DNA from 2 places in the Stenotrophomonas sp. PS02301 genome. Region 2 is predicted to be linked to the other one. Evidence: predicted binding sites of a transcription regulator. Region 2 holds the regulator's gene; the other holds the start of a gene.

Region 1 (3,404 bases), on a different contig from region 2:
ATGGCGGCGGCCTGTTCGGCAGCAGTGGCGCCAGCCTGCATACCAAGGCCTTCATGATCGACGACCAGCGCGGCTTCGTCGGCTCGTTCAATCTGGACCCTCGCTCGGCGTATCTGAACACCGAGATGGGCGTGCTGTTCAACGATCCGGTCCTGGCCGCGCAGCTGCGCGGGGAATACCTGCGCCTGGCCAGCCCACGCCAGAGCTACTGGGTGGCCCTGGGACCGGACGGCGACGTGCGTTGGCTGGAGCGGGATGCGCAGCCGCCGCACTGGCTGTCTACCGAACCGGACACCGGGTTCTGGCTGCGGGCCAGCGCACGCGCGATCAGCTGGCTGCCGCTGGAGTCGCAGCTCTAGCTCAGCCGGCCTGGGCCACGTCCAGCTCGGCCTCTTCGCCCTCCAGCGTTTCCACGGGCCGCCCGTGCACGCGCCGCCAGATCCACTGCAGTGCATGCGGCGGCGTGTCGTCCAGTTGCTCCAGCAACGCCAGCGCCTGGACCTGACCGATCTGGCCATGGCGGCACAGCAGGCTGGCCGCCGCCGCCGCACGCGCAAAGCGCAGGCTGGCCGCCAATCCACTACCACTCTGGCGGATCAAGGCATCGTGCACGGCCTTGGGCAGCTCCCATGCCGCGGCGATGCGGCTGGCCACCGGCAGGGTCCAACTGTCGAGAAGATCGGCCGCCAGCGCACGCGGCGGGGCGGCGAGCGCCTGTTGCGTGCAGGCATCGAGCAGATGGCGCATCACCAGCGCCGCGCCCAGGCCCTGGGTCAGGCCCAGCCACTGCGCGGCGAAGCCATCTTCATGGGTCACGGTGCGTGCGTGGTCGGCGGCAGCGCGCGAGGCCAGCAGCGCATGCTCCCAGATCACCGCGCTGAACTGCGGAAAGGCATCGCACTGCAGTTGCATCACCGGCTGCACCAGCACCGCGCTGATGATCTGGCGGATGCCATCGGTACCGACCAGGGTGACCGCGCGCTGCAGGGTCTCCACCGGGCGCGCCTGCACCCGGTAGACCGGGCTGTTGGCGATGCGCAGCAGATTGCCGGTCAACACCGGGTCCTGGCTGATGATCGCGGCCATTGCGCGCGCCGAGGCGTCGCTGTCGTTGACGGTCTGGATCAGCTGCGGCAGCAGCTGCGGACGGCGGGGCAGGTGTTTGGCCGACCAGTCCCGCGCCAGCAGCGACGCGGTGACGGCATCACGCAGTTCAACGGTGCGCGGGGCCGCCGCGTCGGCGGCATCGCCACTGCGCGGCACCAGTGCCAGCGTATGCAGCCCGGCCTGCAGCACCCCCACCGGATCGGTACCCGGCGCTACCGGGGCGACCGGCAACGCCGCGGCCCGCCCGTGCGTGGCGGCGCCACGCGCCATCGCCCGGGCCACCACGGCACGCCGCCGGTGACCGAGCACAGCGGCCATGCCAAGCAGCGCCAGCACAGCGGCGCCGACGACCATCGCGCCGTTCATGCCCATGGCCCTGGACGCGCCGGGTCCCGCACTTGCCTTGTTGCGACTGCGCCCACGTGATCCTTCCTGCGATGACCGGCCATCCACACCGTTGCCACGGCATCGGCCTGCGCTTCAGCAACTTTAATGGCCGTGGTGCGCAGGACCCCTGACAACACCGTCCTTCGGAATGCACTAGAATGGCGCCGCGCGACCCGTCCGAGACCCGACGACGTCGCTTTTTTTGTTTTACAACCCACCTTTTGCTGGCGCGTTCGCCGCTGTTCGCCACCGTTCGCACCATCGGAGCCACCATGTTATTTGAAACCCTCGAAACCACCGGTCACGAACAAGTGGTGTTCTGCCACAGCCGCGACGCCGGTCTGAGGGCGATCATCGCCATCCACAACACCACCCTCGGCCCGGCCCTGGGCGGTGTGCGCATGCGTCCCTACGCCAGCACCGACGAGGCCCTGGCCGATGCGCTGCGCCTGAGCCGCACCATGACCTACAAGAACGCCCTGGCCGGCCTCAACGTGGGTGGTGGCAAGGCGGTGATCATCGGTGACCCCAAGCGCGACAAGACTGAAGTGCTGTTCCGCGCTTTCGGCCGTTATGTCGATTCGCTGGGTGGCCGCTACATCACCGCCGAGGACGTCGGCACCGATGTCAACGACATGGAAAACATCTACCTGGAGAGCGAGTACGTCACCGGCGTACACCAGGTGCACGGCGGCTCCGGCGACCCGGCACCGTTCACCGCGTACGGCGCGCTGCAGGCGCTGATGGCGTCGATGCAGCACAAGCTGGGCCATGAGGAAGTGGGCAAGGCCAGCATCGCGGTGCAGGGCCTGGGCCATATCGGCATGGAACTGGTGAAGCTGCTGCGCGATCGTGGCGCCAAGCTGTACGTCAGCGACCTGGACAGCACGCGCGTGGACCGCGCTGTCACCGAATACGGTGCGGAGGCGGTCAAGCCGGAAGACATCTACGACGTCAACGCCGACATCTTCGCGCCCTGCGCGCTGGAAGGCGCGATCAATCCGGATACCCTGCCGCGCCTGAAGTGCAAGATCGTCTGTGGTACCGCCAACAACCAGCTTTCCAGCCTGGAGGTCGGCGACGAGCTGCACGCGCGCGGCATCCTCTACGCACCGGATTACGCGGTCAACGCCGGGGGCGTCATGAACGTCTCGCTGGAGATCGACGGCTACAACCGTGAGCGCGCGATGCGCCTGATCCGCAGCATCTACCACAACCTCGGCCGCATCTTCGCGCTGTCGCAGAGCGAGGGCATCGCCCCGCAGCGCGCCGCCGACCAGATCGCCGAATCGCGCATCCTGTCGATCGGCAAGCTGAAGATGCCGCTGGGCCGGAGCACGCCGCGCCGGGGCAGCCTGCGCGGCAACTGAGCCGTTGCGCTGACAAACGAAGAGGGCGCGATCATCGATCGCGCCCTCTTTTTTTTTTGCGTCGCGGCCAGGCCCGCGTTTAGAACCCAGCCGAATAGCGCACCTGCACCTGACGCAGATCGCCGCGCGGCCCAAAGCGCTGGTCGTACCCGAACGCCAGTCGGCTGTTGCGGCTCAACCACGACTCCAGCGAGAGCCCGAACAACCCGCCCGAGCGGGCCGGCTGCAACCCTGCTACCGGCGCCCAGGCCTCGACGCCGACGAAGCTGGCCTCCAGCGAAAGGCCGTCGCTGGACAAATGCTGCTGCCATTCGGCATAGCCGCGCAGCGACCAGCCGCCCCAGCGCCGCTCGGCGCGCAGGCCGGCCAACGCCTGGCTGCGCGTACTCACGGCATCGCGCGCGCGCAGCCCGAAGCCCATGCCGCCTGTTTCACTGAAACCATCGCTGTCCACCCGGGCGTACTCGGCGCCCAGGTAAGGCGTCAGCGAGGCAGTGGCATTGCCGAAACGGTAGCCCGACTCCACGCTGGCCGCGCTGA
Region 2 (3,404 bases):
TGACGGTCATCCAGCGCGATGACGAAGAAATCCGCCAGCTGCGCCATGAAGTGGCCGGCATGCGCCATGTCATCGAGCGCGAGATGCACCGCTTCACCGATGAGCGCCTGCGCGGCTCGCCGGTGCGCGCCGCCGCACTGGACCTGATGGACGAATACGGCTTCGACGCCGGCATCAGCCGCGACGTGGCCATGCAGATTCCGCTGGATACCGAGGCCCACCGTGGCCGCGGCCTGATGCTCGGCCTGCTCTCCAAGAAGCTGCCGATCGCCCCGGTCGATCCGCTGGAAGCCGGCGGCGTGATCGCCCTGGTCGGCCCCACCGGCGCCGGCAAGACCACCACCATCGCCAAGCTGGCCTCGCGTTTCGCCGAGGCGCATGCCGCCCGCGATGTCGCCCTGGTCACCACCGATACCGGCCGCATCGGCGCCCGCGAGCAGCTGTACGGCTTCGGCCGCCAGCTCGGCATCGCCGTCCACGAGGCCAGCAGCGGCAGCGATCTGAACCAGCTGCTGGAACGCCTGAAGGACTACAAGCTGGTCCTGATCGACACCGCCGGCCTGGGCCCGCGCGACCGCGCCCTGGCGGCCCAGCTGCAGTGGCTGCGTGCCGCCGAGCAGATCCGCACCCTGCTGGTGCTGCCGGCCAACACCAGCTTCGGCGACATGGACGAGGTGGTCCGCCGCTTCAGCGCCGCCAACCCGCAGGGCGTGGTGCTGAGCAAGCTGGACGAAACCGGCCGCTTCGGTACCGCCCTGTCGGTGGCCGTGGATCACCGCCTGCCGATCACCTGGGTCACCGATGGCCAGGACGTTCCTGAAGACCTGCACCGTGCCAGTGCGGCCAATCTTGTACTTCGCCTTGAAGATTTGCGCCGCGCGGCCGATATGCCCTGCAACCCGGAGTTGAACCATGCCGTCGCGTGAGTACGCCAAGCTGACCAAGACCTTCCCGTTGTCGGCTACCCGAAGCCAGCCGCTGGGCCCGGTCCGCACCATCGCCGTCACCGGCGGCAAGGGCGGCGTGGGCAAAACGAACGTTTCGGCCAATCTGGCCGTGGCGCTGGCGGACATGGGCAAGCGCACGCTGCTGCTGGATGCCGACCTCGGCCTGGCCAACATCGACGTGATCCTCGGCCTGCAGCCGAAGGTGACCCTGGCCGACCTCGTCGCCGGGCGCTGCACGCTGGAAGAAGTGATCATGGAAGGCCCCGGCGGCGTGCTGGTGGTCCCGGCCGCCTCCGGTCGCCGCCACATGGCCGAGCTGCAGCCGGCCGAGCACGTCGGCCTGGTCAACGTGTTCTCCGAGCTCGAGCGCGAGCTGGACATCATGATCGTGGATACCGCCGCCGGCATCACCGATGGCGTGCTGACCTTCTGCCAGGCCGCACAGGACACCGTGGTGGTGGTCTGCGATGAGCCGGCCTCGATCACCGACGCCTACGCGCTGATCAAGGTCCTCTCGCGCGAGCGCGGCGTGGACCGGATCCAGGTGGTGGCCAACATGGTGCGCGACCCGAACGAAGGCCGCGTGCTGTACGAAAAGCTGAGCCGCGTCTGCGAGAAGTTCCTCGCCGATGTCTCGCTGAACTACCTGGGCTGCGTGCCGCAGGATGACTGGCTGCGCCTGTCGGTGCAGCGCCAGCAGCCGGTGGTGAAGGCCTACCCGTCCAGCCCGGCCGCCCTGGCGCTGACCGAGATCGCGCGCCGCACCGCCCGCTGGCAGGCCCCGACCGAGCCGCGTGGCGGGGTCGAATTCTTCCTGGAACGCATCCTCAAGCAACGCGGGGTGACGGTATGAAGGGCGCAGCACAATACAAAGAAGTCCAGCGGACCGCGGCCAACGAGTGCATTGCCCAGCACTCGGATCTGGTCCGCCGCATCGCCCATCATCTGGCAGCACGTCTGCCAGCCAGCGTGGAGGTCGACGACCTGATCCAGGCCGGCATGATGGGCCTGATCGAGGCCTCGCGCAGCTACGACGCCGACCAGGGCGCCTCGTTCGAAACCTACGCCTCGATCCGCATCCGCGGTTCGATGATCGATGAAATCCGCCGTGGCGACTGGGTGCCGCGCTCGGTGCACCGCCGCGCCCGGGATGCCGCCGCGACCATCCGTCGCCTGGAGCAGAGCACCGGCCGTGCCGCCAGCGCCACCGAAGTGGCCGCCGCGATGGACATGCCGCTGCCGGATTACCTGCGCCTGATGGAAGACGCCTCGCGGGGCCAGGTGCTGAGCCTGGAATCGCGGATCGAGGACCAGGGCGAGCTGGACACCGTCGCCCAGGGCGGCCCGACCCCGCAGCAGGTGCTGGAACGCGGCGAGTTCGGGCGTGAGCTGGGCAACGCGATCGGCCTGCTGCCCGAGCGCGAACAGCTGGTGCTGTCGCTGTACTACGAGCAGGAACTGAACCTGAAAGAGATCGGCGCCGTGTTGGGTGTCAGCGAATCGCGCGTGTGCCAGATCCATGGCCAGGCCGTGCTGCGCCTGCGGGGCCGGCTGAAGATCTTCGAGGCGGCAGACGCCGGCCTCGAGAACCATTGAAATCGAGGAAAGTGCTTTGAACAAGAACATGCGTATCCTGATCGTCGACGACTTCTCGACCATGCGTCGTATCGTCAAGAACCTGCTGGGCGATCTGGGCTTCACCAATACGGCCGAAGCCGAGGACGGGCATGCCGCGCTGGCGCTGTTGCAGAGCCAGCCGTTCGATTTCGTGGTCACCGACTGGAACATGCCGGTCATGACCGGCATCGACCTGCTCAAGGCCGTGCGTGCCGACGCCAAGCTCAAGACGCTGCCGGTGCTGATGGTGACCGCGGAAGCCAAGCGCGAGCAGATCATTGAAGCGGCGCAGGCCGGCGTGAACGGGTACATCATCAAGCCGTTCACCGCCCAGACCCTGGAAGAAAAGCTCGGCAAGATCTTCGAACGCCTGGCGGCGAGCGCCTGATGGAAACCCTGAGCGACAAATCCGCGCTGGTGCAGCGCCTGCAGGATGCCCTGGCCGCGCTGGAAAGCGGTGACGAAGCCGGTTGGCGCCGGGAAATCGACGCCCTCGCCGCGCTGCGCACGCAGCCGATGATGGCCGGCCTGAACCGCCTGGCCCGCGAGCTCGGCCAGGCCTTGGGCGAACTGCCCAGCCTGCCCAGCGAAGCCGGCGAGCTGGATGACGCCTGCGCGCGCCTGGACCACGTGGTGGCGATGACCGAACAGGCCACCCACCGCACGCTGGACCTGGCCGAAGAATGTCGCTCGCTCACCGAACAGCTGCGCGCCAACGGGTTGACGCCCGACCAGGGCCAGCAACTGGACCGGATCCGCCACAACCTCACCGAAATCGCGCTGACCCAGAGCTACCAGGACCTGACCGGGCAGATCATCCGCCGCGTGGTCGGGATCGTG

What was found. Region 2 encodes FliA, which starts transcription of late flagellar genes. Its sites were predicted from a motif close to TAAAGTTTNNCNNNCNNNGGCCGATAA; they were not measured.
Region 1: QMX81_RS11215 (HDOD domain-containing protein) is a predicted target of FliA. The motif match lies at 1,573-1,599, and genes of this name have one in related genera.

What each region holds. Positions count from the first base shown of each region.
Region 1 covers NZ_JASCOO010000038.1:26,705-30,108, reverse strand. Annotated here, with positions in the region: gene QMX81_RS11220 (phospholipase D family protein) at 1-359, shown strand, start outside; gene QMX81_RS11215 (HDOD domain-containing protein) at 361-1,479, opposite strand; gene QMX81_RS11210 (Glu/Leu/Phe/Val dehydrogenase dimerization domain-containing protein) at 1,767-2,864, shown strand; gene QMX81_RS11205 (autotransporter serine protease) at 2,944-3,404, opposite strand, start outside.
Region 2 covers NZ_JASCOO010000013.1:8,422-11,825, reverse strand. Annotated here, with positions in the region: gene flhF (flagellar biosynthesis protein FlhF) at 1-926, shown strand, start outside; gene QMX81_RS05465 (MinD/ParA family protein) at 913-1,800, shown strand; gene QMX81_RS05460 (RNA polymerase sigma factor FliA) at 1,797-2,543, shown strand; gene cheY (chemotaxis response regulator CheY) at 2,560-2,952, shown strand; gene QMX81_RS05450 (protein phosphatase CheZ) at 2,952-3,404, shown strand, end outside.